4 regions of the Bradyrhizobium sp. HKCCYLRH2015 genome follow, and region 3 is predicted to be linked to each of the others. Evidence: predicted binding sites of a transcription regulator. Region 3 holds the regulator's gene; each other region holds the start of a gene.
The links. The regulator LexA, encoded in region 3, represses DNA repair genes until DNA is damaged. The targets are predictions, from matches to a motif close to TGTTCNNNNTGTGTTCNG.
Positions count from the first base shown of each region.

Region 1 (7,302 bases), on a different contig from region 3:
GAGCTCCGTCGAGCGTGTCCTCGGCGCAGTCGGCGGCGATGCGGTTGAGCGCCTTGTGGAGATCCATCACCAGCCGGTGCAGGCTGTCCGCTTCTTCCTGGGCGCCAGTCAGACGCGCGACGCGCGTGAAATCGATTTCGTCGCCTATCGTCAGCAGGCCCGCGCGTTGCATCGTGCCGAGCCGGCGTTCGGCAGACTGGCCCTCGGAGCTTCGTCCGGCGTTGACCGCGCGGATCATCGCGCGCGTATCGTTTTCGATATCACCGATCAGCGCGGCGAGACCGGGAGCGGCAAGGCGTCCGGTCGCGGTGCGATGCGCGCCGCCGATCAGGCTCGCGAGATCAGCCGGTGCGATGCGCGCGGCGCGGCACTCGGTCGAGAGATCGGTCGGCCGCTGTTCCGGCGCCTGAGCGTGCTGGGCGGCGGCCTGCAGCGCGCTCATGCGCACCTTGACACGGTCGTTGGCAGCGAGACCGTCGGCAATCAGTGACGGCAGCAGGATGTCGGCTTCGCCGAGCTCCTTGATGATCTGGGATTTCATGACGGCGTCGATCAGGTTTCCGATGCCGTCACCGTGCCTCAGCACCGCACGCAAGTCCTTGCGTTGGATCATTCATCGAACCGTCACACAAGGTGTGCGGGCGACGTCAGTCGCCTGCCTGTGTCGGCGTGGTGCCGCCGGTGCTGTTCGGCCAGACCCAGTCGCGGATCTCGGGCATGTCCTCGCCATGCGCCCGGATGTAGCGGGCATGCTCGATCAGTGCGTCGCGGAATTTCTGCTTCACATGGGCCGCCGACACACTGAGGCCGGGCACGCGCTCGATCGCCTCGATGGCGAGGTGGAAACGGTCGAGCTCGTTGAGCACGACCATGTCGAACGGAGTCGTCGTGGTGCCTTCCTCGATGAAGCCGCGCACGTGCATGCCGGCATGGTTGGTGCGGCTGTAGGTGAGACGATGGATGAGATACGGATAGCCGTGATAGGCGAAGATCACCGGCTTGTCGGTCGTGAACAGGCTGTCGAAGTCGCGGTCGCTGAGGCCGTGCGGATGGTCCTGCTTCGGCTGCAGGGTCATGAGGTCAACGACGTTGACGACGCGGATCTTGAGGTCGGGCAATTCCTTGCGCAGCAGATCGACGGCAGCGAGCGTTTCCAAAGTCGGGACGTCTCCGGCGCAGGCCATCACCACGTCGGGCTCCTCGTCGGCGGGCTCGGTGCCGGCCCACGACCAGATGCCGATGCCGGCGTCGCAATGGATGGCCGCATCCTGCATCGACAGCCATTGCGGCGCAGGCTGCTTGCCGGCGACGATGACGTTGATGCGGTCATAGGTGCGCAGGCAGTGGTCGGCGATCCACAGCAGCGTGTTGGCGTCCGGCGGGAAGTAGATGCGGACGATGTCCGCCTTCTTGTTGGCGACGAGGTCGACGAAGCCTGGATCCTGGTGGCTGAAGCCGTTATGGTCCTGCCGCCAGACATGCGAGGTCAGGAGATAGTTCAGCGACGCGACCGGGCGCCGCCACGGCAGCTCGCGTGACACTTTCAGCCATTTGGCGTGCTGGTTGAACATCGAATCGACGATGTGGATGAACGCCTCGTAGCAGGAGAACAGGCCGTGGCGGCCGGTGAGCAGATAGCCTTCCAGCCAGCCCTGGCAGAGGTGCTCGCTCAGCACCTCCATGACGCGGCCGTCATGGGCGAGGTGGACGTCGTAGGGCTCGATGCCCTCCATCCACACCCGCTCGGTGACCTCGAACACGGCATCGAGCCGGTTCGAGGCGGTTTCGTCCGGGCCCATGATGCGGAAGTTGCGTGTCTCTGCATTCAGCGTGATCACGTCGCGCAGGAACTTGCCGAGTTCGCGCGTGGCTTCAGCGATGGTCTGGCCCGGAGAGGACACGTCGACCGCAAAATGCTGGTAGTTTGGGAGCTTGAGCTCACGCTTGAGCAAGCCGCCATTGGCGTGCGGGTTGGCGCCCATGCGCCGCGCGCCCTTCGGCGCCAGCGCCTGCAGCTCCGGCATCAGCCGGCCCTGCGCGTCGAACAATGTGTCCGGCTCGTAGCTCTTCAGCCAGGCTTCGAGCAGCGCGAGATGCTCCGGCTTGCCGCGCGGATTGGCGATCGGCACCTGGTGGGCACGCCAGAAACCTTCGACCTTGAGGCCGTCGACCTCCTTCGGGCCCGTCCAGCCCTTCGGGCTGCGCAGCACGATCATCGGCCAGCGCGGCCGTTGGATCGTTGCATCCGGCTGACGCGCATTCTGCTGGATCGAGCGGATGCTTGCGAGCGCGACATCGAGCGCGTCCGCCATCTGCCGATGCATCGCCTTGGGCTCGGCGCCTTCGACGAACAGCGGCTCATAACCGTAACCTTCGAACAGGCATTTGAGCTCGGCGTCGCCCATGCGGCCGAGCACGGTGGGATTGGCGATCTTGTAGCCGTTGAGATGCAGGATCGGCAGCACCGCGCCGTCATGGGCCGGGTTCAGGAACTTGTTCGAATGCCAGGACGCGGCGAGCGGGCCGGTCTCGGCCTCGCCGTCGCCGACCACGCAGGCCACGATCAGATCGGGATTATCGAACGCCGCGCCATAGGCGTGCACCAGCGCGTAGCCGAGCTCGCCGCCTTCATGGATCGAGCCCGGCGTTTCCGGCGCCGCATGGCTCGGAATGCCGCCAGGGAAGGAGAACTGCCGGAACAGCTTGCGCAGGCCATCGGCATCGCCCGTGATATCCGGATAGATCTCGCTGTATGTGCCTTCGAGATAGGTGTTTGCGACCATGCCCGGACCGCCATGGCCGGGACCGCAGATATAGATGACGCTGAGATCCTGGGCCTGGATGGCGCGATTGAGATGGGCGTAGATGAAATTCAGTCCGGGCGTCGTCCCCCAGTGGCCGAGCAGGCGCGGCTTGACGTGCTCCGCTTTCAGCGGCTCGCGCAGCAGCGGGTTGTCGAGCAGATAGATCTGCCCGACCGAGAGATAATTGGCCGCACGCCAGTAGCGGTCGAGCAGGTCGAGATCATCGGCCGGGATCGTCTGGTGGGAAGACGTGATGTTCATGTAACCTCGCTTGCCGTCCGCTTCGCGCCCGCGGGAGAGTGCATTAGAGTAACGCCGCACCGTCCCGTTCCAGTGCGCTGCGAGGATAGAACGGGAATGTGATGGTTGGCCTTGCGCCGGCTCAGAACCACCACGCAGATGTTCTCTTTTGTTCTTGTAATGTTCTTTTTGTGTGCTATGTCTTGGCCATGAGCCGAGCATCTTCACATGCCCTCAAGCGCCCGCCGGTCCCGGTGCCCTCCGAGCCGGCGGGCGCGCCTTCTTTCGGTCCTGACAAGGACTTCCCGGAACTCGCGGTCGCCATCGAACGGGGCCGGCGCCGCGGCCGGGGTGCACAATCCAATGCGAGCGGCCGCTACGAGGCGGAGGCGCGCGTTGTCTTCGACGACGGCTGGCAGAGCCTCGAAGATCTGCCGCCGTTCAAGACCACGGTCGCGACCGATACCTCGCGCAAGGTCATCACCCGCAACGACTCGCCAGACATCGGTTTCGATCGCTCGATCAATCCGTATCGCGGCTGCGAGCACGGCTGTGTCTACTGCTTCGCGCGGCCGACCCATGCGTTTCTCGGGCTGTCGCCTGGCCTCGACTTCGAATCCAAGCTGTTCGTGAAGCCGGATGCGCCCGCGCTCCTGGAGAAGGAGCTCGCGGCCAGCGGCTACGAGCCGCGGATGATCGCGATCGGGACCAACACCGATCCCTACCAGCCGATCGAGCGCGAGCGGAAGATCATGCGCGGCATCCTCGAGGTGCTGGAAAAGGTTGGCCATCCCGTCGGGATCGTCACGAAGTCGGCGCTGGTGATGCGTGATGCCGACATCCTGGCGCGGATGGCCAAGAAGAACCTGGCGAAGGTCGCGATATCAGTGACCACGCTGGATCCGAAGCTGGCGCGCACTATGGAGCCGCGGGCCTCGACGCCATCGAAGCGGCTGGAGGCGTTGCAGGCGCTGTCCAAGGCCGGCATCCCGACGACGGTGATGGTGGCGCCGGTGATCCCCGCGCTCAATGACAGCGAGATCGAGCGCATCCTCGATGCCGCCGCCCATGCCGGGGTCAAGGAAGCCTCCTATGTGTTGCTGCGGCTGCCGCTGGAGGTGCGCGACCTGTTCCGCGAATGGCTGCTCGAGCATTATCCCGACCGCTACCGCCACGTCTTCACCCTGATCCGCGACATGCGCGGCGGCCGCGATTACGACTCGCAATGGGGCACGCGGATGAAGGGCACGGGTCCGATGGCCTGGATGATCGGCCGCCGCTTCGAGATCGCCTGCGAAAAGCTTGGGCTGAACAAGCGCCGGACCAAGCTGACGACCGATCATTTCGTCCGGCCGAAGGGCGGCGGGCAGCAGCTCAGCCTGTTCTGACTGTGTGGAGGTGGCGCGATGAGTGCAGGTGCGGTTATCCCGCGGTTCACCGTCATCACACTCGGTGTATCCGAGATGCGGCGGAGCATCGCCTTCTATGCATCGCTCGGCTTCGTCAGAAAATTCCGCGCGACCGGCGAGGAAGTGGCATTCTTCGACACTGGCGGGACGGTGCTGGCGCTGTACCCGTGGAGCGCGCTCGCCCACGACGCGGGTGTGCCGGACACGCCGCGGCCGCAGGCATTCCGCGGCGTGACACTGGCATGGAACTGCCGTTCGGAGGCTGAGGTCGATGCGGCGCTCGCGTCGGCAGTGGAGAAGGGCGCGCTGCTGCTGAAGCTCGCGCAACGGACCGACTATGGCGGTTACAGCGGCTATTTTGCCGATCCGGACGGTCATGTCTGGGAAGTGGTGGTGGCGCCGGGAATCGATGTCGGCGACGATGATCGGGTGCATCTGCCGGCGTAGCCGGTTGCTGGAGAGGGTGCGAATAGCGGGGAATTGAGGTCCGTTCGGGTTGCACCGCCGCGGGCCGTTCCGCACCATGCCGGCCATGATTCGCGATCAGTCAAAGAAACCGGGCAGGGCGAAGGCCGCCAGCGGTGCCGTGGCGAAGAGCGCCGCTGCAAAGGCCGGGACCAAGCCTGCGCCGCAGAGCGCCAAGGGCAAGACCGCCGCCAAGCTCGGCAAGGGCGTCATCGCGGTGGCGCCGCCGAGCTTCCGGCGGGAGCGTGCGCTGCTGAAGCAGGGGATCTGGCCGGTCGCGGGCTGCGACGAGGCGGGACGGGGGCCGCTGGCTGGTCCGGTGGTCGCTGCTGCCGTGATTCTCGATCCCGCGCGCATTCCGAAGGGGCTCGATGATTCCAAGCGGCTGAGCGCGGAGCAGCGCGAGGCGCTGTTCGACAAGATCTGCAAGACGTCTGCGTTTGCGGTGGCCGTCGCCTCGCCGGCCCGAATCGACCGCGACAACATCCTGCGTGCCTCGCTGTGGGCGCTGTCTCGCGCCGTGAGGGCGCTGCCCGAGGCGCCGAAGCACGTGTTCGTCGACGGTCGCGACCGCATCGACGTCGATTGCGCGTGCGAGGCGGTGATCGGCGGCGATGGTCTGGTGATGTCGATCGCGGCCGCCTCGATCGTCGCCAAGGTCACGCGCGACCGGCTGATGTGCGCACTGGCGCAGGACTGCCCTGGTTACGGATTCGAGCAGCACAAGGGCTATGCTGTGCCCGAACACCTCGCCGCATTGGACCGGCTCGGCCCCTCGGTACATCATCGCAGCCTGTTTGCGCCGGTCGTCGCCGCCCGGCGCAAGCATCAGCCCTGGACCGAGGTGCCGGAGCCCGACCTTTTCGCAGAGGTGACCGTGGTCACGTCCACCGAAATCTCGCTCGGGGCCTGATGCTGGTTGCCTCGATCGCGCCGCGGTCTTAAAGCTTGAGATAGCGAACCGGCACGAATTGTCACTCCTCGCAGCGGGGGCGGTCTTGTGCGCCTCGATCATGCGGTATCGATTGCGGGCGTCGGACAGCGAGGCTGCTGCGGATGAGGGACGGTTCTGCCGGCCTCTTCGACGTCCTCAGCGATCCAGCTAAGCGATCCAGCCGTTCATGCGTTTCACGTCCCTGGTTGTCGAACTGATCCGCGCAAGGCCGCGGCTGGTCGTCGTCATCGTGGTGCTGTGCCAGGCCCTGATGTGGCTCGGCGTGGCCGTGCTGTTCTATCGCAGCCCGCCCGGCCAGCTTGCCACCACCATCGCGTTCGGACGCGAGTACCAGGTCGGCACCGATCTCGGCCCGCCACTGTCGTTCTGGCTGTCGGACATCGCCTATCGCCTCGCCGGCGATCATCTGCTCGGCGTCTACGTGCTGGCCGTGCTGTGCTCGGCGCTCAGTCTGTGGGTGATGTATCTCCTCGCGGCGGCGATCGTCGGCGGCCAGCAGGCGGTGCTCGCCGTGCTGCTGACCATGACCATCACCGCGTTCGGTGCGCCCACGCTGGAATTCGGTCCGGAGGTGCTGGCGCGTCCGCTCTGGGCGCTGCTGCTGCTCCATAGCTGGCGGATTCTCGGCGAGGGCCGGCGCAACGCCTGGTTTGCCTGGTCGATCGAGGCCGGCCTGCTGCTGCTGACCACGCCGGCCGCCGCCGGCCTGCTGCTGCTGATCGCGGGCTTCGTGGTCTCGACCGCGCAGGGCCGCCGCGTGCTGCGCTCGTTCGATCCGCTGTTCGCGCTGCTTGTGGTGGTGGCGCTGGCACTGCCTTATCTCATTTTCGTGCTGCGTTCCGACAGCGTCGGCCTACCGGCGCTGCCCGTTCTCGCCGAGCTTTCGGTGCGCGCCTGGCATTGGCTCGCGCTGGCGGGGGGACTGCTGCTGGCGATCTCGGCCGTGCTGTTGCTGGTGCTGCTCGACGCCGGCTGGATCGATCGCGGCGAGACCGATGCGCCGATCATCTATCGCCGCTCGGTGCCGCCACTCGCGCGCGACTTCGTCTATTGCTTCGCGATTGCACCAGCGCTGGCGGGCAGTCTGATCTCCGCTCTGTTCGGCCTCCCGACCGTGTACGGCGGCACTGCCGTGACCCTGACCATGGTCGGCCTTGCCCTGGTGGTCGCGTCGGGCGATCTGATCTATCTGCGGCGGCAGCGGCTGCTGCGCCTGGTCTGGGCGGTTGCGGTCGCCGCGCCCGCCATCCTCGCGGCGGGCAGCGCTGTGGTGCTGCCGTTGCTCGGCGACCGCGAGGTCGCGACGGCGATGCCGGCCCGCGACATCTCCCGTTTCTTCGTCGAGAGTTTCGAGCGCCGTACCAACCAGCGGCTGCAGGCGGTCGCCGGCGATCCGCAACTCGCCAGCCTGGTCGCGCTCGGCCGCCGC
Region 1 covers NZ_JBNPUO010000006.1:98,299-105,600, reverse strand. Annotated here, with positions in the region: gene ACQR1H_RS17030 (hypothetical protein) at 1-541, opposite strand, end outside; gene ACQR1H_RS17025 (phosphoketolase family protein) at 648-3,065, opposite strand; gene ACQR1H_RS17020 (PA0069 family radical SAM protein) at 3,254-4,432, shown strand; gene ACQR1H_RS17015 (VOC family protein) at 4,451-4,900, shown strand; gene ACQR1H_RS17010 (ribonuclease HII) at 4,977-5,831, shown strand; gene ACQR1H_RS17005 (glycosyltransferase family 39 protein) at 6,040-7,302, shown strand, end outside.
Region 1: the regulator LexA is predicted to act here: its motif matches at 3,215-3,232, upstream of ACQR1H_RS17020 (PA0069 family radical SAM protein).

Region 2 (7,302 bases), on a different contig from region 3:
TCCGCATGGCGGCGGCGGCCCTGGCATGGGCCCGATCGGCGTGAAGGCGCATCTGGCGCCCTTCCTGCCCGGTCACCCAGCGACCGACGGCGCGAGCGCGCATCCGATCGGGCCGGTCTCGGCCGCCCCCTACGGCTCGGCCTCGATCCTGACCATCTCCTACATCTACATGCTGCTGATGGGCGGCGACGGCCTGACCCGCGCCACCGAGATTGCGATCCTCAACGCCAACTACGTCGCGGCGCGGCTCGATGCGCATTTCCCGGTGCTCTACCGCAATGAGCGCGGCCGCGTCGCGCATGAATGCATCATCGACCCGCGGCCGCTCAAGCAGAGCAGCGGCGTCACCGTCGACGACATCGCCAAGCGGCTGATCGACTACGGCTTCCACGCGCCGACTATGAGCTTCCCGGTGGCGGGCACCCTGATGATCGAGCCGACGGAATCGGAGTCCAAGGCTGAGCTCGACCGCTTCTGCGACGCTATGATCGCGATCCGCAAGGAGATCGCCGAGGTCGAGCAGGGCCGCTTCGGAATCGAGGCCTCGCCGCTGCGCCACGCGCCGCACACGGTGCACGACATCGCCGACGACGATTGGAACAGGGCCTACCGCCGCAGCGAGGGTTGCTTCCCCGCGGGCACCTCGCGCACCGACAAGTACTGGTGCCCGGTCGGCCGCGTCGACAACGTCTACGGCGACCGCAATCTGGTGTGCTCCTGCCCGCCGGTGGCGGACTACGCCCAGGCGGCGGAGTAAGCTTCCTCACGCATGTTCCGAGCGATCGGGCGCCACGGCTCGCGGCAAACAATGACGTCAGACGAGCCCGGATCCGGAGCGATGAGCACCGCATGCCAACGCCAGAGATTGGCGTTGATCAATTCGGTGCCGCCCCACCAGCGCCGGATCGGATTATGGCTGCTGAAATCCTCCTCGCCGGCGAGGATTGCCTTGCCGAGCGGCGTCAGCGACAGCCTGCTGGCCTTGTAGCGCTCGAGGCGTTCACGGCTGTCGTGCATCTCGACCGAGAACGGCCATTCGTCGAGGCCCGAAATTGCCGGCACCGGCGCGAGTGCCAGACCGTCAAGCAACGTGCCTCCCTCCCAATAGTCATAGACGCGGCGTTGAAAGCGATCCCGATGATGCGGCAACAGGTCGAAGGGGTGCTGATAGCCGGCTGACAGTAATTCGAGGATTCGCAGTTCCGATGCTCCCAGGCCCGTGGCAACACTGGGAAGCTCATCGAGCATCTCCTGCACGCAGCGGCGAAGCTGCGGCAGTGCACTGAGATCCTGCTTCAACAGATCGAACCAGGCTTGCGGCGTCGGCGTTCGAAACGCCTGCCATGCCAGGTGGCCCAGGTCGAGATGCTCACGCGCGAGCGCTACGCCGGCAATGGTCCGGCCGGCGGGTTGTCTGGCCAAGGCGTCGAAGACTGGCGCATCGAGGTGTCGCAACACGATCTTCGTCGCGATCTCGGCGTAATCGCGCAGATAATCCAAGAGCCAGATCAGCACCAACTGATCGTTCGGACGGGTCCCCATCCACAGTTCGACGCTATCGCAACGGTCGACAAGTTCGAGAAAACTCTGACTCCGCCCGCCGACCGCCATGAAGTCGACGCGCGAGGCGAAATCCAACCAATGCCCCCGCTTCCGTCGCACGGTGCGCTGGACGAGATAAGCCGATAATTCGGCATCGGATGGCAGCGGTCCCCACACGAAACGATGGAGAATTGGCACCACCAGGTCGGCAAAGCCGCCCCTCCGAAGCGCTCCGGCGCTGGGATCATCGGCCGCTAGAATCAAACGCGTCATGCTGTTGGCTCCGGCACGACCTGATTGGCTCAAGGCTATCAACACGTTCGCGATCGGCTCCCGGCGCCCAGGACCGGCGCCGGAAATGTTGGTGCCGCCGCGCGGATCCGGTCCGCTCGTCCGCCCGCACGCTTTCGACTATTCGCGCTGAAGATCGTATCCGGCGCTCAGAAACCCGGGCTCACTGCATTGGTCATGCAGCAACGCAGATTTCGGCAGAACACCACACTTCTGCAAACGGGCGCCGGAACGTCGGCAACACGACGTCCATGGCACCCGCCGCCGTCGTAGCTCTACTCCTCCGCCGGCTCCTCGCCGTCGGCGTCGCGCTCGGCATTGCCGGCCAGGATCTGCTCGGCGATCAGGCCGGAGTTCTGGCGGATCGCGGCTTCGATCTTGGCGGTCATGTCCGGATTGGTCTTGAGGAACGATTTCGAATTCTCACGTCCCTGCCCGAGACGCTGGCTATCGTAAGAGAACCAGGCGCCGGACTTCTCAACGATGCCGGCCTTGACGCCGAGATCGAGGATCTCGCCCATCTTGGAGACGCCCTCGCCATACATGATGTCGAACTCGACCTGCTTGAACGGCGGCGCCAGCTTGTTCTTCACCACCTTCACACGGGTGGAATTGCCGATCACCTCGTCGCGCTCCTTGATCGCGCCGATGCGGCGGATGTCGAGGCGGACCGAGGCATAGAATTTCAGCGCATTGCCGCCGGTGGTGGTCTCCGGCGAGCCGTACATCACACCGATCTTCATGCGGATCTGGTTGATGAAGATCACCATCGTGTTGGACTTGTTGATCGAGGCCGTCAGCTTGCGCAGAGCCTGGCTCATCAGGCGGGCCTGCAGGCCCGGCAGCGACTCGCCCATCTCGCCTTCGAGCTCGGCCTTCGGCACCAGCGCCGCCACCGAGTCGACCACCAGCACGTCGACCGCACCGGAACGCACCAGGGTGTCGCAGATCTCCAGCGCCTGCTCACCCGTATCCGGCTGTGAGATCAGGAGCTCATCGATGTTGACGCCCAGCTTGCGCGCATAGACCGGATCGAGCGCATGCTCGGCATCGATGAAGGCACAGATGCCGCCCTTCTTCTGCGCTTCCGCCACCGTGTGCAGCGCCAGCGTGGTCTTGCCCGAGGATTCCGGACCGTAGATCTCGACGATGCGCCCTTTCGGCAGCCCACCGATCCCCAACGCGATGTCGAGCCCGAGCGAGCCGGTCGACACCGTCTCGACATCCATCGAGCGGTCGTTCTTGCCCAGCTTCATCACCGAGCCCTTGCCGAACTGACGTTCGATCTGGGACAGCGCAGCAGAGAGCGCCTTACTCTTATCCATTGAGGAACCTTCGACGATACGCAGGGCGGTGGCGGACATTGGCGCTCCTTATGGCGGGGATTCGCGAGATGGACAAACGGTTAACGAGGTCGGCCAGCAATCTTGAGGTGAATGTACTCCATCCGTTCTTTGTTCGCAATATGTTCTTTTGCTTTTCCCGGCCTGCCACCGAACCTTCCGCTTTTTGGCACCACTAAACCTTGAGTTTTTTGCTAGCACCCCCCTCTTGCTAAGATTCTCGAAATTGGTAGCGTTGGGGCGCATTCTGAACAAAGTCACTGTCTTCTATTATCTTTTGGTCAGGAGTTGGCATCCAACATCTGGAACGCTTCGCGAAACGTTGGCGTTAACTTGTAGAGGACCTCGCCATGACCGTAGCCTTGCAGGATTTTCGTACGATCAACAGTCGGCGCGCAACGAACATATTGGTTTTAGATTGTCCTTTTTGTGGGGAACCGCCGGAAGTCAGCGCGGCATCAGGCCAAGGCGTATCCATCGCTTGCACAGCGCAGGAATGCTACGTACATCCAAGTGTAGTCGGGCCTACTGAGAAGGATGCTGCTCTGCTTTGGAATCGCCGACGACGTTAGGATCTTGCTTTTTAGCGTTTCCCGGCCGCATCACTTTGATCCAGCTACTTTCAAACCAATCGAACGTCTGCTCAAGCGCGTTGAAATAGAAGTCCCAAAGAACCGCTTGGTCTTCCTTCGCGAGATCCCGACCGGAAAGTTCGCTGACTTTCGCCACCGCTGGGATATCGAGCAGTTCTGGGTGGTTCTCGTATAAGCGTTCAATTCGATATCGAGCGTTGGCGTTGTAATACCCCACTGCCAAAGCACGAAGCCTATGATCATCAGCAAATGTTATCGCATTCTGCTCGAGAACCTTTCTAACGAATTCCTTCATATGCTCGAAAACGATCTTGCGGTCACGGGAGACATCCGTAAGAAAGGCTGAACGCCAAAGGGAGAACGAAGCGTCGACCATCCACGCCATCCTTCCCCAGTAGTCATCTCGCGCTTCGGCTTCACTTGGAAATTCCGAATATCGCTCTAGAAAACAGCAAATCTTAAATAATAGCTTCTGAATACGCGACCTAGCTTCGATTTGCCATCTCAATGATTCAAACTCACTAAATCCTTCCATAGTACCCCCGACCAATATATGCAGAATAACAACTTCGGATACTTCGAAACATTGCCACAGCTTAGGCTCTTTCAAGAGAAGGCCGCAATTACAAATTGACGAGTTTGATAGGAGAGCATGAGCCTAACTACTCGCGACTAATTTGCGGTATTTAAATACGGTCGCCGCTTCGTACTCCGAACGTTCTCACCGATCGGATGCGGGATCCGATGCTCAGCTAAAAATTGTTCGTGCCCGCAAATTGCAATCACCACCATGCGCGTATCGCGAGAGAAGAGCATCCGTTCCACTTATCGCCTGACCATCCATGCGCACCACCATCATGCGCTAAAGTGTGGGGTGTGGACGATGGTCAGCATCCGCATCGGTCACCTGTAGCTGGACGAACTGTTGGCGCTTCGGGGAATAAGCATAACGGCGTCGAGCCATCCCAACATGGAAGCGCGACCAGTACACCCCACTCTGACCTCGCCGACTTCAATGCCGCGATCGTCGGACCGATCGAGCTCGTCAAGACTTTTCCTTGAAACTACCAAACTCCTACACGCGTGCGTAGATCGCACGGTCCGTGGTTCTCCTGAGAAGAACGAAGTTCCCTCGCCTCTTCTGCTTTTGTTCGGCTCATCGTGCGTGCAGACGCACGATTTCGATGCAGATGTGCAGCCGCCCTGCAAGCAGAGTCCGGCCATGAAGTTCCGCACCAAGCGGCATCCGAGCAGCTCGACGACCGCCATATGACGAGCGACAGATGAAACGACGAACCTCGAACGCCCCTGTGTCGGACCATGCCCGAGGATGGGCTAGCGCGCCATTCGCGCAGCTCCTGATGCCGGCCTGAGGAATGGCCCGGACAAGACCCGCGTGATCCGCATCACGCGGCACGCCGGCGCTCACGACATCTTCAAGCCACAAACCATTGTCATAAACTTTGGGTTGCGTTATAGGATCGCGGTTGTCGTACGTCTGAGCAAATTTTTGATCAGCCCCGGATTTGTTTGTTCGTTGCGATGATGGCTGACCCGTATTGTCCGTGATGTATTGTCAGTGATGCGGCGTCGACCGATCCCTTGCAGCCTGCCAGCTCCAACATTTGCAGGCTCCGTCACCCGTAGGCGCACGGCCCTGAAACCATCCGCGCCGAAAGAAAGCCCCGGACGACGTCCGGGGCTTTCGACGTTGATAGCTCCGCTCGGGATGCATCTCCCTCCGTCATTGTCGTGATGTCGGGGAACGGATTGCGGGCGCTGCGCTTCATATCGGCGATGACAAGAGATGACGTGACGTGTCCGTCCTGCAGGGCCGGCCTTCAAAGGATCGAGCTTCACTCGCAGCAAGGCGCCACGGGAGAGAGGCGTTGTCCGGCCTGCGACGAACTCCTGGAAATGGTCGACGGCGCGACGCAGATTGCCTACCGACTGACAGTCGTGCCGGAACGGATCTTCGACCGCAGCCAAGTGCGTCCCGCGGCGGTTGATCGAGATTGCAACCTTGATCTGACGCAAGGCACGCCGACAGGTTTCGTACTAATTTAATTGTGTCATTGCCGAACTGCCCTTGCTGGGAAGCTACGACGTTGACGCCGAGCCTCGGACCGCGGCGGTCCGAGGCTCATTCGTCGGCCTTCGCTGTGCCCGGTTGCGCCGCACATCACCAACGGCAATCAGCCTAACCGAAGCGAACAGCGCGACCGACCGTATTTTACCGGAATTGATCCGAGTGGGTTTTGCGCTTCCATTTGTGGTGCGTACATCAAACCCAGCGGCCTGGGGCGGTCAGGGCTCACCGGTTTTGGCAATGCCGCTCTATTTCTTTCGTATCCGCAACGGCCACTTCTCAGGCGCGTCCGAGTATGGGACCGAGTGCGCCGACCGCAACGCAGCCTGGAAAGAGATGACCACCGTCTGCGCCGACATGGCCAGCAGCATCTCGCGCAAGCTCGCCGAAAACTCCGAATGGCAGATGGAGCTGCTCGACGAGGCACGGCAGCCGGTCTTCCGCATCCGGATCGTCGCCGAGTCGCTGGATCAGGCCTGACGGCTCGCCAGGCCTCTTGTGGATTGTCACCGACGAGAATCACAACCTCAGCCTGTGGCCGGCGAGGTCGACTGCGCGTCATTTCGGCAGCCGAGCTTGATCGAGATCAAAATGCCTGTCTGCATCCTGGCAGACATTTAAATTTGTATGGGTAATCTGATCTTCAAATGTCCGCGAACGGGGATGAACGTGCAGCATTGGCTGGAAGAGCCGAAGCCAGGCGATCCCACGTGCTCCTATGAAACCGTGGTCTGCAAGGCCTGCACGCGGCTTCATTTCATCAATCGCGACACACGCAAGCTTCTTGGCGAAAAGGAATGAGGCGCTTGTCGGAATCGTTCAATCGGCGCTGGGAAGCCGCCGCATCGTGAACTCGATCGCCCCGTCGGGAAGCTCGCGCCAGCTTTCGACGGCGCTCATGTAGCCGGCCTTGGGATAGCGGGTCAGATAGTCGCGGGCCTTGGCGCGCGCTTGCTCGCGCGGCAGCGTGAACGTGTCGCGAACGTAGCCGTCGCGAGCCTGTGCGGCGCCCTTCTGGCGCCGGGCCGCCATCCGGCTGGCAATGTCCCGGGGCCGCATCCCCATCGACGAACTCCAACGCGCTGCCACACCGTCAATATAGACGGGGCCGCGAGGAATCCGAGTCCGCAATCGGCCCGGAGGGTCAGAGCCCGCCCGACCCGAACGCGATGAATCTCAATTGGTGCTGCCGACAGCCTTCGGCTTCTTGGCCGCGGTGGTCTTCATGGCAGGCGCCGCCTTGGGCTGCTCCGCCGCACGTACGTTGCCCCAGGGATCGGCGCTCGTCTTGGCATCCGGAATCTTGCGCATGGTGTCCCTGTAGGCCTGTTCCCGCGCCGCTTCAGCTTCCTTTTCCTCGGGCGTCTTGGAGGGACCGTCGGCGAGAAGGTTGATATTGGGCATTTGCGCCATCGCGGGAACCGCCCAGCCGGCCAGCACGGCG
Region 2 covers NZ_JBNPUO010000005.1:58,401-65,702, reverse strand. Annotated here, with positions in the region: gene gcvP (aminomethyl-transferring glycine dehydrogenase) at 1-757, shown strand, start outside; gene ACQR1H_RS14335 (DUF1835 domain-containing protein) at 736-1,815, opposite strand; gene recA (recombinase RecA) at 2,109-3,197, opposite strand; gene ACQR1H_RS14325 (Lar family restriction alleviation protein) at 3,527-3,748, shown strand; gene ACQR1H_RS14320 (hypothetical protein) at 3,702-4,145, opposite strand; gene ACQR1H_RS14315 (DUF6894 family protein) at 6,099-6,338, shown strand; gene ACQR1H_RS14310 (hypothetical protein) at 6,678-6,923, opposite strand; gene ACQR1H_RS14305 (hypothetical protein) at 7,035-7,302, opposite strand, start outside.
Region 2: the regulator LexA is predicted to act here: its motif matches at 3,289-3,306, upstream of recA (recombinase RecA).

Region 3 (7,302 bases):
TGCGCCATCTCGAAGCTGACATCCACATCCCATTCCGCCGAGAGCAGGAGAACCGGGCAGTTGATGCTGCCGGGATCATAGGTCGGCCTGGCCGCGGTCCAATGCGCGCGGACGTCCTGTACCGCGCCCGAGGGCGCGCGGATCGCGTCGGGGTACGGCGAGTCCGGATCGGTCGCGAGCGTCGCCTGCGCCCAGGTCTCGAACCAGCCGTCCGGAATCAGCTTGTCCCGCGCGTGCTCCGGAGCGGCGCCGCGCCATGCCGCCTCGAACGCGCGCGGGGTGACGATCCGATAGGCGCCGAGCGGTCCGCCGGCGTCGATGCGCAGCGGCTCGCTCGACAGCCAGAGCGGCGTCACCAGGATCAGCTTCTCGAGCTTCGCGTTCGCCGCGCTCGCGAACATGCCGGCGATCGTGGCGCCCCAGGACATGCCGAGCACATTGACGCGCGGGATATCGCGATGCCGGCGGATGAAATCCACTGCGGCAGAGAAATCGTCCACGGCGGTCCACGCATTGGCCAATGGAGAACCTTCCTCTGGCGCGCGCGACATCTCCGGCGGCCGGCTGGAGCCGCCGTAGCCGCGCGCGTCGACGGCCCAGACGTCGTAGCCGGCCTGCGCCAGCACATCCATGAAGGAGGCGCCATCGACCGCGACGTCGAACAGGCTCGCAGACGAAAAGGTGGCGCCGTGCATCATCACCAGCGTGCGCTCGGCCGAGAAGCGTTGCAGGTCGTGCCGGCGCTTGTTGATGAGCTGAAGCTGGACGTCGGACACCGGACCTTCGATCAGGCGGCGCTCGGAAACGATGCGCGAGGAGAACGTTGCATTATCGATCATGGCCATCTCGGATCAGGCGAAGTGCCAGGCAAACCGGTCGCCGTCGCGGCTGACGCGCCCGGCCGAGGACTCGGCGAAATGGGTGGTGAACACGAGGGAGCCGGTCTCCGCGGCATGGTTCATCGCCCATAGCCGTGAGGTCCGCGCCGCCTCCGGGAATTCGCAATAGACCGAATTCCAGTCCGGATGCGCGACCTGCATCGGATGATGCAGCACATCGCCCCAGAACAGCGCGCGCTCGCCACGCGAGCTGAAGCTGATGCAGGCGTGATCGATGCTGTGACCGGGGCTCGGCACAAAACGGAAGCCGTCGACGACCTCGCTGCCATCGACCGTGATCTCGCGCGCGAGGCCGGCCTCGACGATCGGCAGCACGCTGTCTTCGTAGACCCCCGGCATCGGTGGATGCAGCATGGGTCCGAGCCCGGCCGCGTCCCTGATCGCGGCGTTCGAGCCGTCGCCAGCCGAGAGGGCGGCGACATAGGCGCGCTCTCGGCCCGAGAAAACGTGCCGGGCGTTCGGAAACACCGGCATCCAGCGGCCATCGGCAAGCTGCGTATTCCAGCCCACGTGATCCGCATGCAAATGCGTCATCAGGACGAGGTCGACATCGTCGGGGGCGACGCCGGCCGCCCGCAATCGGTCGAGGAACGGCTCGTTCAGGCGATGCAGAACGGCCGCGCCGGGCCGCTCCTTGTCGTTGCCGGTGGCCGTGTCGATCAGCACCACGCGCTCCGGCGTCCGCACCAGCCAGCTATGGATGCTCAGGCGCAGCGATCCCGTGCGCGGATCGACCGATCCCGGCCCGAAACGGCCGCGTTCGCGGGCAATGCTGGCGGCGTCCACGCCTGGAAACAGAAACTCGCCCTCGACCGCATCGAGACCGATCTCGAAAATCCTGCTGATGGTGGCGTCCCCGACGCGATAGGTCGTGATGTCCTGCATGTTTGGCGGCCTCGATCCGAACGGTGATCTTGTCTGGGCCGAGATCTACGATTAGGTCATGCATTCCTCAAATCGATCCAACTCATGCAGTCCATCGATCATTTCGATCTTCGCTCCTTCGACCTCAATCTGCTGGTCGCGTTCGACGCGCTGATGCAGGAGCGCAGCGTGACACGCGCGGCGGCGCGCCTGAAGGTGGGGCAGCCGGCGATGAGCCATTCGCTGTCGACGCTTCGCGTGCTGCTGCAGGATGAGCTGTTCGTCCGCGTCGGCACGATCATGCAGCCGACCCCCAAGGCTGCGGTGCTGGCCGGACCGGTTCGGGCGGCGCTGGCCCAGATGCAGGCTGCGTTGCACGCCGCACCGGAGTTCGACCCAGCGACCGAGCAGCGCACCATCCGCTTGGGATTCTCGAGCGAGGTCGAGCTGCTGCTGATCCCCGAACTCACGGCGGAGCTGCGTCGAACGGCGCCCGGCGTGCGGCTTCTCAGCCGTCCGACCGAACGCAACGAGGTGCATCGTCTGCTCGACGAGGGCGCCTTGGATGTCGGCGTCGGCTGCTTCGAGGCGGTGGCGCTGCGGCACCGATCCCAGTTCCTGTTCGAGCAGGCGCTGAGCTGCGTCTACAATCCAAAGCGCATCGCGATGAAAACACCGATCGGCCTGGATGCCTATCTGTCGCTTCCGCACGCACTGGTGACGCTGACCAACAGCCTGCAGGGCTGCCTGGAGGCGGCGCTGGATGAGATCGGCACCGAGCTCAACGTGGTCTCGGCCTCCTCGGATTTCCTCAGCGTGCTGGCGACGGTGGCCGCGTCACCGGTGATCACCACGATCCCGACCCGGATGGCAAGGCTCTACGGACCCCGGTTTGGGCTGGCGCTCTGTCCGGCGCCGTTGAAGTTGCGGCTGCCGGCGGTCTCGATGGTCTGGCCGCTGCAGCTCGATCGTGACGCGGCATCGGTCTGGCTGCGGAACATGGTGGCGGACATCCTGCACACCACCGAGCGCGCCGCCTGTCGCGCGGCTGCCGGATAGCTCCGTCGGGACTCCGTGTGCACGTGAGCAGATCGCGACTGCCCCCCGGCATGATTGCAGAGTCTCTCGCGCGATCGTGAGGCGGCGGGCCACGCGACGCACCTTCAGACGATCGGAAAGCCGGGAGCGGCTTAGGCTCTTGGCCACCCCGTGCGCGTTCGGTTAGAAGGCGATTCAGTCGATCTGCCCGTCTTCGTCCGAAGGTAATCCCATGGCCCTGATGCCGGTCTCCGATGCGTTGTCCGCGGTGCTCGCCGGCACCGAGCCGCTGGCTGAGGAAATGGTCGGGCTGGACGAGGCCTATCACCGCATCCTGGCCCGCGACCTCGCGGCGCTGCGGACGCAGCCGCCCGAGGCGATGTCGGCGATGGATGGCTATGCGGTGCGCGCGGCCGACGCAGCCAAGGCCAAGGCGCGGCTGAAGGTGATCGGCGAGGTCGCGGCGGGACGGCCGTTCGATCGCGTGGTCGGGCCCGGCGAGGCGGCGCGGATCTTCACCGGCGGCGTTGTCCCCGCAGGCGCCGACGCGGTGGTGATCCAGGAGGACACGATCGCCGAGGACGGCCATGTCGTGATCACCGAGGCCGCGATCACAGGCCGGCACATCCGGCCGGCCGGCGTCGACTTCCACCAGGGCATGGTGCTGCTGAAGGCCGGGCGCCGGCTCAGCGACCGCGACCTATCCCTGGCGGCCAGCATGAATCATCCGGCGCTGCCGGTGCGGCGGCGGCCGAAGGTGGCGCTGCTCGCCACCGGCGACGAGCTGGTGATGCCGGGCTCGACGCCCGGCCCGGGGCAGATCGTCTATTCCAACGGCTACGCGCTGCGGGCGCTGGTGCGCAGCGAGGGCGCGACGCCGATCGATCTCGGCATCGCCGCGGATACGATGGCGGCGACGGTCGCTGGAATCCGGCGCGCCCGCGCGGCAGAGGCCGACGTCCTGATCACGACCGGCGGCGCCTCGGTCGGCGATCACGACCTGGTCAAGCAGGCGCTGGAGGCCGAGGGCGTCGAAATGGCGTTCTGGAAGATCGCGATGCGGCCGGGCAAGCCGATGATGCACGGACGGCTCGGCGACATCAGGGTGATCGGACTGCCCGGCAATCCGGTGTCGTCCTATGTCTGCGCCATCCTGTTCATGGTGCCGCTGATTCGGCGCCTGCTCGGCCGCGACGAGGCCGTGATGCCGCGCGAGACCGCCCTGCTCGGCCGCGAGTTGGGGGCGAACGATTCGCGCGAGGACTATCTGCGGGCGCAGCTCGAGGAGCGCGCCGACGGCACGCTGGTAGCCACCCCAGTGAGCCAGCAGGATTCGTCGCTGCTCGGGAACCTCGCGCTGTCGCAGGCGCTGGTGATCCGGCCGGCGTTTGCGCCGAAGGCGCCTGCCGGCAGCCCGTGCGAGATCCTGCGCCTGCCGAACTGAGCCGCTTCCCCGGTAAAGCCCGGTCCGTTCATCATATTTTTAGGATTGCGGAACACACATCGAACATATAGTGTCCGTTCATGATTTGTTTTTAGTATGTTGCGGGCGACGCGATGACGGTCCGACTCCAGGGCGCTCTCAGCCGGCTTGTGCTCAAGGCGCAGCTCCTGGACTCGGACAACAACAAACCGGGGACCAGGTCGAAATGCTGACGCGCAAACAGTACGAACTTCTGCGGTTCATCAACGAGCGGCTCAAGGAAGCCGGCGTGCCGCCGTCCTTCGACGAGATGAAGGATGCGCTCGATCTGCGTTCGAAGTCCGGCATTCATCGCCTGATCACGGCGCTCGAGGAGCGTGGCTTCATCCGCCGGCTGCCGAATCGCGCCCGCGCGATCGAGGTGATCAAGCTGCCCGAGCTGTCGCAGGCCGCGGGCAACCGTCGCGGCTTCACGCCGTCGGTGATCGAAGGCAATCTCGGCAAGGTGCGCACCAGCACTCCCGCGCTAGACGATGGCGAGCGCCCTGTCGCGGTGCCGGTGATGGGCCGCATCGCCGCCGGTACCCCGATCGAGGCGCTGCAGACGCGCAGCCACACCATCAGCGTGCCTGCCGACATGCTCGGCAACGGCGATCACTATGCGCTCGAGGTGCGCGGCGACTCGATGGTCGATGCCGGCATCCTCGACGGTGACATGGCGCTGATCCAGCGCAACGAGACCGCCGACACCGGCGACATCGTGGTGGCGCTGATCGACGATGAGGAAGCGACCTTGAAGCGCTTCCGCCGCCGCGGCGCATCGATCGCGCTCGAGCCGGCCAACACCGCCTACGAGGTGCGCATCCTGCCGCCGAACCGGGTGAAGATCCAAGGCAAGCTGGTCGGGCTGTACCGCAAGTACTGATCGCGAATGGGATCGGTCGATCGGCGGCGGGCGCACGCGCTGTCGCCGCCGAGCGAGAAGCCAGCCAAGCTGGAAGCAGCCAGCAAAATACGCCACACGCGAATGCACTTCATGATGTGCAGCGCGGCATGCTCAAACGCTTGTGATCGGCCGCGGGCACACGCGATGCAGATCAGCGCAGAATTGCCGCGAAGCGCGCGCTAACATCACCATCGATGTCCACTCTGATAGAGGCCTGCGCCTGTCCGGGGGGAGCGTGGGTCGGCTATCTCTCAACGAGGAGCGATCCGATGTGTGACTACAGCCTCCATGCGGTTGCGTCCCGTCCCGCCAAGGTCGGCGAGACGTTGATCTCGATGACCTTCCGTGGCACCGCCACCCGCGGCTTCGCGTTGGAGAGCGAGCCGACCGTCGCAGTCTGCATGCTGCCCGGCACCGAGTTGGCCTTCGCCGAGGACGTCCGCTACGACAGCCGCTGGCTCTGGACCCGGACGATCCGCGAGCGCGTCGCGAAGTTCAACAGCATCGAGACGCACATTCCCGATCGCCATCACGACGCGATCGAGTTCGCCGACGGCCGCCACGTGCTGGTGACCCAGCTCTGCGAGGGCCAGCGCGTCACCGTGCTGCAATTGCCGGTCAGCAAGCAGCCGGCAGAGCGCCGCCCGGACATCGCCGAGGACGTGCCGACGTCGCAGGCCACACCGATTCGCCGCATCAGCATCACCTGAGGGTCTGCGCGTCGGCATTTCTGTCGGTCGTGAGCGCGCTTTCGAAGGTGGGAGACTTGGTCAACTTGGGTTCTGCAAGCGCAAAGTCCTCTCGGGCGAATCTCACGCCCCGGCATCGCATCGGATAGGAACGACATCCCTCGGCCGGCATTGTTTGCCGGGGGAGCTTGCTGCCGTGGTCAACAAGATCGATTGGAACAAGGCCGGCCGATCACCGAGCCCGGCCGCTATATGCTTGCGTTCGGATGGCTGACGGTCACGGCTGATGACGTCGCCATCTGGCAACGCTATCCGGGTGCTGCGTTCACGCTGGTCGAAGGGCCCTCGCTGTTCGATGGACCAGACGACACCGAGTATCATCTCGGCACCTTCGAGCTGCCCGGCGCTCAATCCTGCTCGCCCTGCTCCGTCTCCGGCGGCGTCGCGTCCTGAAGCCGCGCGGCCGGCGCACGCGGCGTCAGCGTCGTGTCGAACTCGCCGGCCTCGGCGGGCGCCGGCCACCATGGGCGGTCGGTGCCGCCGGCACGCGCCGGCGTCACGGCGAAGCCTATGCCCTGCTGCACCAGCAACAAGGCGCCCTGCTGCCGCAGCCGCTCGCGATCGATCACGGCCGCCGCGCAGGATGACGGCGCGGCGCGCGCGGTGACGATCAGCGCGACACGGGCGCAATCGTCGGCGAGCGCCTCAGCGCGCAAGGTCATGGCGGCGAAGCGGCCGTCGGCCATCGCGACCACGCAGCCCGCCTCGTCGCAGGAGACGCCATCGGCGAGCGAGGCGTCCGCCGGCAGCCGGGCATCGGCGTCGGCCGCGAGCCACTCCTTGGTGGCGAACACATCCTTGCCGGCGCGCATCACATGCAGGCGTCCGTCACGGCCGCGCACCGCCACCGCGCGCCCATCGCCGGCGACCAGGACGTCGGGCAGCGGCGTCGCGGCCGCCCAGGCGGTGGCGGCCAAAAGCCCCATGGCGCCCAACCAGCGCAGCGGTGTGCGCAGCAGGCCGATCAGGATGACGCCCAGGCTGGCCAGGATCAGCGGGCCGATGCCGAAGGCCGGGATGCGCCCGACCGCGCCCGGCAGCGCCGCCACCCAGCGCGTCACCGCGATCATCCAGTCGATGCCGAGGCCCATCAGCGACCACCAGACGCCATCCAGGCCGAACGGCGCCGCCAGCAAGCCCATCAGGCCGGCCGGCATCACCAGCGCCGAGACCACCGGCATCGCCGCGAGATTGGCGAGCACGCCATAGGGCGTCACGCGATGGAAATGGAAGGCGGCATAGGGCGTGGTCGCGAGCCCGGCGATCAGCGAGGCCAGCAGCAGCATCGCGAGCTCGCGCCCGCCCCACAGCGCGACGCGCTGCGTCGTGGAGCTGTCCGGCGTCGCGAACAGCCTGGGCAGGCCGAACTGCACCAGCGCGACC
Region 3 covers NZ_JBNPUO010000014.1:1,390-8,691, forward strand. Annotated here, with positions in the region: gene ACQR1H_RS31130 (alpha/beta hydrolase) at 1-839, opposite strand, end outside; gene ACQR1H_RS31135 (MBL fold metallo-hydrolase) at 852-1,784, opposite strand; gene ACQR1H_RS31140 (LysR family transcriptional regulator) at 1,869-2,822, shown strand; gene ACQR1H_RS31145 (molybdopterin molybdotransferase MoeA) at 3,034-4,245, shown strand; gene lexA (transcriptional repressor LexA) at 4,451-5,149, shown strand; gene ACQR1H_RS31155 (hypothetical protein) at 5,440-5,880, shown strand; partial or broken gene ACQR1H_RS31160 (hypothetical protein) at 6,056-6,312, shown strand; partial or broken gene ACQR1H_RS31165 (ComEC/Rec2 family competence protein) at 6,267-7,302, opposite strand, start outside.

Region 4 (7,302 bases), on a different contig from region 3:
AATCGGTGCAGGAGCGGATCAGGAAGGCGCGCTGCAGCGCGGTGATGGTGCGGTTGACCGCGCCGGCCGAGGCGAACGGCCCGAAATAGCGCCCCGGCCGGGACTGCGCGCCGCGGTGCTTGAGGATCTGCGGCGCCCAATGGTCGCCGGTGATGAGAATGTAGGGAAACGACTTGTCGTCGCGCAGCTGCACGTTGAAGCGCGGCTTGAGCTGCTTGATCAGATTGGCTTCGAGCAGCAGCGCCTCGGTCTCCGTGGTGGTGGAGACGATCTCGACCGTCACGGTGGCCGCGATCATGCGCAGGATGCGCGCCGGCAGCGGCGCGTTGGCACGCGCATAGGACGACAGGCGCTTTTTGACGTTCTTGGCCTTGCCGACATAGAGCACGTCGTGGGCCGCGTTGAGCATGCGGTAGACGCCGGGCGAGGTCGGCGCCAGCCGCACCGCGTTCTCGATCGCCGCGTGGCCGATCGCGAGCGGGCCCTCGCCGACGGCCTCCAGGCTCTCCTCGGCCAGCTCCGGCAGCCGGCCGTCATCGTCCTCGTCTGCAGCCGAGGCGGCGGGGTCGAGATCGGGCGTGTCGATGGCCTCGGGCGGCAGGTCGGCCGTGGCGCCACGCCGGCTCGGGGGCGTCGGCGCCTTGGGTGGATCGGAGCTGTGGGTGGTCATGTCCGCAAATTAAGCGCTGCCGCGCCGTCTCGCCAGCTTGCGATCGCGCCATGCACAGGGCAGGGCGGTAACGCTCCGTTAAGCACGTTAATGGCCGGGTAACCCGGCTTAACAACGGCTTAACCTAAAACTCTCGATAAATGCTCACGAAAGAAGCGAGAGTTCCGTAACCACGCCGGCCCGCGCAGCACAGTCGCGCGGCGCATGCTCCGGCGGGTGACGGCGAGTGGCGTGGAGTGAGCGATGAACAGGTTCTTGGTCGGTGCTGCCGCCGCGGCGGGCTTGGGCGCGGCGGCTCTCGGATCGGTCTCGGCGCAGGCGGCGGACCTCGGCTACGGGCGCGGCGCGCCCTACACCGTCAACCAGCCCCTCAACGCCTACAGCTGGGCCGGCCCCTATCTCGGCGGCACGCTGGGCTATGAGTGGGGCACCGTCGGCAACAACCCGACCAAGCCGTCCGGTCTCACCGGCGGCCTGACCGCGGGCTACAATTGGCAGAACGGCCCGTGGGTGTTCGGCGCCGAGGGCGACATCAACCTGACCGGCGCCAACGACACCTTCGCGCCGTGGAAGTTCTCCAACCCGTGGTTCGGCACCTTGCGCGGCCGCGCCGGCTACGCCTTCAACAACATCCTGTTCTACGGCACCGGCGGCCTCGCCTTTGGCGGCCTGCGCGCCGAGACCTTCGGTCTTTCGGAATCGCACACCACGGTGGGCTGGACGCTCGGCGCCGGCACCGAGTTCGGCCTGGCGCAGAACTGGACCGCCAAGATCGAGTATCTCTACGTCGATCTCGACAGCAGCAATTTCGTGATCACGGGGGCGAAGAACGACTATCGGTTTGGAATTGTGCGCGCAGGCATCAACTTCCACTTCTGATGGCAACGAGGGAATAGGAAGAAGAAACGTCCAACGACAACCTCCCGGCCGCTCGCGCGGCCGGGATTTTTTTGTCGGAGCGCTCCGTGCAATCGTGCATCATCGCGCGCGGCCTGCACGTACGAGCCGGCAATGCTGTGCACGCACACAGGCGCTGCCGACAGCTTCCAAACCAACGAAGAGGTGGCGTCGAGGCGCGTCCGGTTGCAATCACGCCGGCGCGTGAACGACCGCCAGGCGGGCTCGTCCTAAGACGATAGCACCAGGTTCACCGCTTTCGGGCCCTTGCCCTTCTTGTCCGGCTCGACCTCGAAGCTGATCCGCTGTCCTTCGGTCAGGTCCTTCAGGCCCGCGCGCTCCACCGCCGTGATGTGCACGAACACGTCGCGTCCACCGTCGTCCGGCTTGATGAAGCCGTAGCCGCGTTCACCGTTGAAGAACTTGACCGTCCCAGTCATGGCCATCGGGAAACTCCTCCCCCGCAATGCTTCCTCCACTGCGCGCCCTGCGCAGCGTCCGACCGGACATCACTTTGATCGGAAAGCGTTGGCCACCTTAACGCCCAGCGCTCGCCGCGCCGGATCGCCGGATCTTGTTAGGCCTTGATCACCCCGCCGCAACCATTCGCGGAAGCGGAACGTAAAGCCAGTCTTACAATCGGACACAATAATACGGTTCCGCGCCGATTGACTACGGCTTTTCGACCAGTAGCCGTTTCAAGCTTTGGGGAATTCGATTCGGAAGCGCGCCGCGCCGCCCTGGCCGAGCGGCTTCTGCAGTTCCTGCAGGATGAGCTTCAGCTCGTCATGCAATGTCCAGGGCGGGTTGACGATCAGCAGTCCGGTCGAGGTCAGCGCCTCGCCTTCGATCTGCGGTGCAACACTGAACTCGACCCGCAGCACCTTGCCGGGCGGCTTGGCCGCGGCCGCGAGCGCCGCGATGCGATCGCTCAGCTCTTCGGTGGCGCGCCGGCTCTTGGCGGGGTACCACAGCACGTAGATACCAGTGGTCCATTTCGCGAAGGCCGCGGCAAAGCGGTCGGCGAGCCGCTCGAACTCATCCTTCGCCTCGAACGCCGGATCGATCAGCACCACGCCCCGGCGCTCGTTCGGCGGCACGAAGGCGGGCAGGGCGACCCAGCCGTCGAGATCGACGACGCGGGCCTGGGTGTCGCGGCGCAACTGATCGATCAGCTGCTTGCGGGGGATCGGCGCCAGCTCGCACAGGGTCATGCGGTCCTGCGGCCGCAGCAGCGCGCGCGCGATCAGCGGCGAGCCGGGATAGGCGACGAGCTCGGCCGTCGGATTGAACGATCGGACGATATCCAGATAGGGCTGGACCAGCGCATAGACCTGATCCGACAGCCGCGCCTGCAGCAGGCGGGCAATGCCGGTGAGGAACTCGCCGCTGCGGGTGGCCTCGTCGCCGGTGAGATCGTACAGGCCAGCGCCGGCATGGGTGTCGATCACCCGGAACGCAGCGGGCTTCTCCTGGAGGTAGACCAGGATGCGCGTCAGCACGATGTGCTTGATGACGTCGGCGAAGCCGCCGGCGTGAAAGGCGTGTCGGTAGTTCATGCCGTCCGGGTTACGCCGTTCCGTGTCAAAAGGGTACCCCGTCGATGCGCCGCATGCCCTTTCGGAGAGCCGCGGATCAGCGCCGCCGCAACAGGGCCGCAGGCCGACGCGCTGCGGTCGCCCGATTCGCCGTCGCTAGCCGCCGCGGACCGGCGGCATGTTGACCTCGTCGCGCCGGCAGGCCTGCCGGTCGATCTCGTCGCAATTGCGAAACTCGAGGTCCTTCGACAGGCAGATCCGGACCTCGCTCAGCCGGGTGCGATTGCAGGTGACGGCAATGCCCGATGTCGTGAGCTTGGGGTTGGCCTTGATGAAGGCTTCCTCAACCGCCGCCGGCGTCACTGTCTTGGCTTCCGCGAGATCGAGAAATTCCGGCGGGATCTTGATGGCGGCCCGCGCCTTGCGGATGGCTTCGAAATAGGCCTTCGCCGACATGCCGGCGCAGGTGCCGTGCTTGTCCCACTCGTTGTAGATCAGGCCTGGCGCCGGCATCAGGTCGAGCATCGAGGTCATGATGTTGCGCGGCAGGCGCGGCGCCGGCTGCTCGCAATATTCGGGGTAGCCGTTCTCGTATTGCGGCCACAGCCCGTGCACGACGAACGAGTAGGGCCGGCCGGTGCACTGTTGGGACCGGCTGCCGCGGCCGCCGCGCTCCTCCGCCTCGGCACAGTACGAGGGCGACCACGACAGCGAGAGAACGTAGAAGTCGAACGCGCCCGGCGCATTCTGGCGCCGGTCCTGCGCCGCGGCGGAGCCAGCCGCGAGCACACCGAGCAAGAGGGCAAAGCAGGCGATCGTTCTGGACAACAGGACGGCAGGTCGGCGCAGGCAATCGAACATGGCATACTCCCCGGACAATGCCAGGAGCCTACCAGTGCGCGGGAACATTTCAAGAACAAAAATGGCTGCCCCGAGGCAGCCATTGGTCAGCCGGCCGCTCGCGCGAGCGGGCGATGCGCCGGGAAAGGCGAATCAGGGCTTGGCGGCGCGGCAGGCCGGATTGAAGGCCCAGTTGCGATCGAGGCCGACGACGCAGAACTCGACGCCCTGGTCATAGCCGGCGAAGCCGCCATCCTCGATGATCGAGAAGTTGACGGTGCGCGCCTTGCCGTCGCTGATCATCACGCTGCCGGTGCAGAAGCGGCGCGGGATGTTGTCGGACTGCCAGGGCCGGAAGGCGATCTCGTGGACATTGGCGACGCCGGTGATCGTCAGCGAGGAATTCCAGAAGGTGCTCTCCTTGTCCTGGAATCGCGAGACGATGGTCGGAATGGCCGCCTCGCAAGGCGCGACCCGGCCGTCATATTTCGGACCGGACAGCCAGAAGTTCATCTCGAGCGGGTTGGCCGCCTGGACCGGCGCGGTCGCGACCGCGAGCAGCGCGCCGCATGCGGCACCGAACGTCTTGAAAGCTGAGCTGAAGTCGCGCATGGGCCGTCCGCAAGGCTGATCCGGGAGCGTGGACCGTGCCGCGGTGGCCACAGGAGGTCAAGTGCAACGCGGCAACACTCCACGATTAGTCCTGTTAACCCGGGGCCGGTGTTCTTTTCTTGACCGCACGGGACCTTTAGAATGGCAGGCCAGATCGAGGAGAATGCAATGCGGACGCTGATGGCCGGATTCGTGAAGACTGCAGGCCTCGTGGCCGCTGGGATGGTTCTGGTTGCCGCGTCCGCCCAGGCCGACGTGGTGCCGCCCTTCAAGGCCAACGACACCGGCGGCATCATCGCCTATCAGCTGGCCCAGACCACCGATGCGCGCCAGCTCGCGGTCGACCATTGCGCCTCCTACGGCAAGGTCGCGAAGTTCAGCGCCGTCGATGCGCGCTACGGCGGCTACGTCTCGTTCTCCTGCCGCTGGGTACCGTACGGCTCGGCGCAGCGGCCGCTGCGGACGCTCTACTGACCTTCCATCAACACCGTTCTCCTAATTGCCATCTTTTGGCGGCATTCGCTCTGGCATCGATCAACGAGCCGGAACGGGGGCACATGACCTGCACACGCATCGCAATCGGGCTGTTGGCCTGCTGCCTTCTGGGCGTGACCGCGAGCCATGAGGCTCGGGCCGTCGACCTGCCGGTGCGCAAGGCCGGCCTGTGGGAGCTGAAGATGATCAGATCCGGTGGTCAGCTGCCGGAGGCGACGATTCAGCACTGCACCGACGCGGCCACCGACAAGGAGATGAACAACTTCGCCTCTCCGATGGCGCAGCAGGTCTGCTCCAAGCAGGACATCCAGAAGACCGCGACCGGCTACGTCTCCGATTCGGTCTGCAATTTCGGCGGCATCAATACGACGTCGCATGCCGACATCACGGGCGATTTCAACTCGGCCTATACGGTGAAGACGATGTCGCGCGTCACGGGCGGCGCCGCCGGCACCGGGGTGAAGGACACCGCGATGACGATCGAGGCCAAGTGGCTCGGCGCCTGCAAGCCCGACCAGAAGCCCGGGGACATCGTGATGCCCGGCGGCATGAAGATGAACGTCAAGGACATGGCCAAGCTGAAGGCCCTGATCCCGGGCGTGAAGCAGTAGGCGGGCGCTCGTTGCGCGTGATGGGCGCAGCGACGTGGATCGTCGCTCATTCGCGGACGCAAAGCACGATCTTCCCGATGTGCCGGCCCGTCTCCATGCGGGCATGCGCAGCGGCCGCCTCGGACAGGCGATAGGTGCTGTCGATGTGCGGCCGAATGGCCGTTCCGAGAAGAGGCCAGATCCGCTGCCGCAGCTCGGTCGCGATCCGCCGCTTGAGATCGAGCGACGTCGACCGCAGGAACGCGCCGGTGATGCTGGCCCGGCGCGCCATCAGGCTGCGCAGCGGCACCGCCAGCTCCTTGCCCTGTCCAGCCGAGAGCTGGGCGATCCGTCCGCCCATCGCGAGCGCCGCAAGGTCCTGGGCGATGTAAGCGCCGGCGGAGGTGTCGAGGATGCAGTCGACCCCGCGCGTCCCCGTCGCCGCGCGGATCTGCTCGGCGAGATCGGGATCGGCATAGTCGAACACGGCGCTGCAGCCGAGCCTGAGTGCCAGGGCGCGCTTCTCCGCGGTGCCGGCGGTGGCCATGACGGGATGTCCCAGCGCGCGCAGCAGCTGGATCGCGATCGTGCCGACGCCGCTGCTGCCGCCGTGAATCAGGGTGGTCTCGCCGGGCGCCATGCGCATCAGCTCGAAGAAGTTGAACCAGGTCGTGAACAGCGCCTCGGGCAGGGCGGCGCCTTGGATCCAGTCGAGGCTGCTCGGCAGGTCCAGCGCAAGATGCTGATCGGTGGCGACGTATTGCGCGTATGAGCCGCCGTCGGTCAGCGCCATCACCGCTTGACCCAGCCGTTCCGGGGAAACGTCGGCGCCGCAGGCCACGATGCGCCCCGAGGCTTCCAATCCCGGTATGGGATTGGGCTCCCGCGACGGCCCGGCAGCGCGCTGGTTGCAGTCGTGACGGTTGATGCCGGCGGCGGCGACCTCGATCAGGACGTCGTCGGGGCCGAGCCGCGGGACCGGCCAGTCCTGTCGCTCCGACAGGACCTCCGGGCCGCCCGCGGCGGTGATGATGACGGCGCGCTGATCGTCCGGAATCATGTGTGGTCGCTCATGTGCTCACTTGCCGACCAGGCCGCACTTGCTGCGGTCGAGCGGACGAAACGCCTGATCGGGGGCGATCTTCGTCACCAGCTTGACGAAGTCCCAGGGGCCCTTCGATTCGGCGGGAGTCTTGACCTGGACGAGGTACAGGTCGTGCACCATGCGCTGGTCGTCGCGGATCTGACCGTGGTCCGCATAGGCGTCCGAGACCGGTGTGGATTTCATCTTCGCCATCACCGTTGCGCCGTCGTCGCTGTCCGCATCCTTCACCGCCTGCAGATAGTGCCGCACGGCCGAATAAACCCCGGCCTGGATCTGTGACGGCATCGCCTTGCGGCGCGCGTAGAACGCGTCGGAGAAGCGGCGCGCGGCGGGGGAGGCGTCCTCGAAGAAGCTGGTGACGATGAGATCGCCCTGCGTCGCCTTGAGGCCGATGGCTTCGATGTCGACGTTCTGGAACGACATCGGCACGATCTTCATCCCCTGGGCCGCAAGCCCGAATTCCTCGGCCTGCTTGATGGCGGTGGCATTGTCGCCGGCGACGTTGAGCGCCAGGATCTTGGCGCCGGAGGCCTGGGCCTGCAACAGGAACGAGCC
Region 4 covers NZ_JBNPUO010000002.1:410,629-417,930, forward strand. Annotated here, with positions in the region: gene uvrC (excinuclease ABC subunit UvrC) at 1-670, opposite strand, end outside; gene ACQR1H_RS05980 (outer membrane protein) at 914-1,549, shown strand; gene ACQR1H_RS05985 (cold-shock protein) at 1,798-2,013, opposite strand; gene ACQR1H_RS05990 (23S rRNA (adenine(2030)-N(6))-methyltransferase RlmJ) at 2,266-3,126, opposite strand; gene ACQR1H_RS05995 (ribonuclease T2 family protein) at 3,262-3,966, opposite strand; gene ACQR1H_RS06000 (hypothetical protein) at 4,099-4,557, opposite strand; gene ACQR1H_RS06005 (hypothetical protein) at 4,726-5,031, shown strand; gene ACQR1H_RS06010 (DUF3617 domain-containing protein) at 5,115-5,663, shown strand; gene ACQR1H_RS06015 (NAD(P)H-quinone oxidoreductase) at 5,710-6,702, opposite strand; gene ACQR1H_RS06020 (ABC transporter substrate-binding protein) at 6,721-7,302, opposite strand, start outside.
Region 4: the regulator LexA is predicted to act here: its motif matches at 4,007-4,024, upstream of ACQR1H_RS05995 (ribonuclease T2 family protein).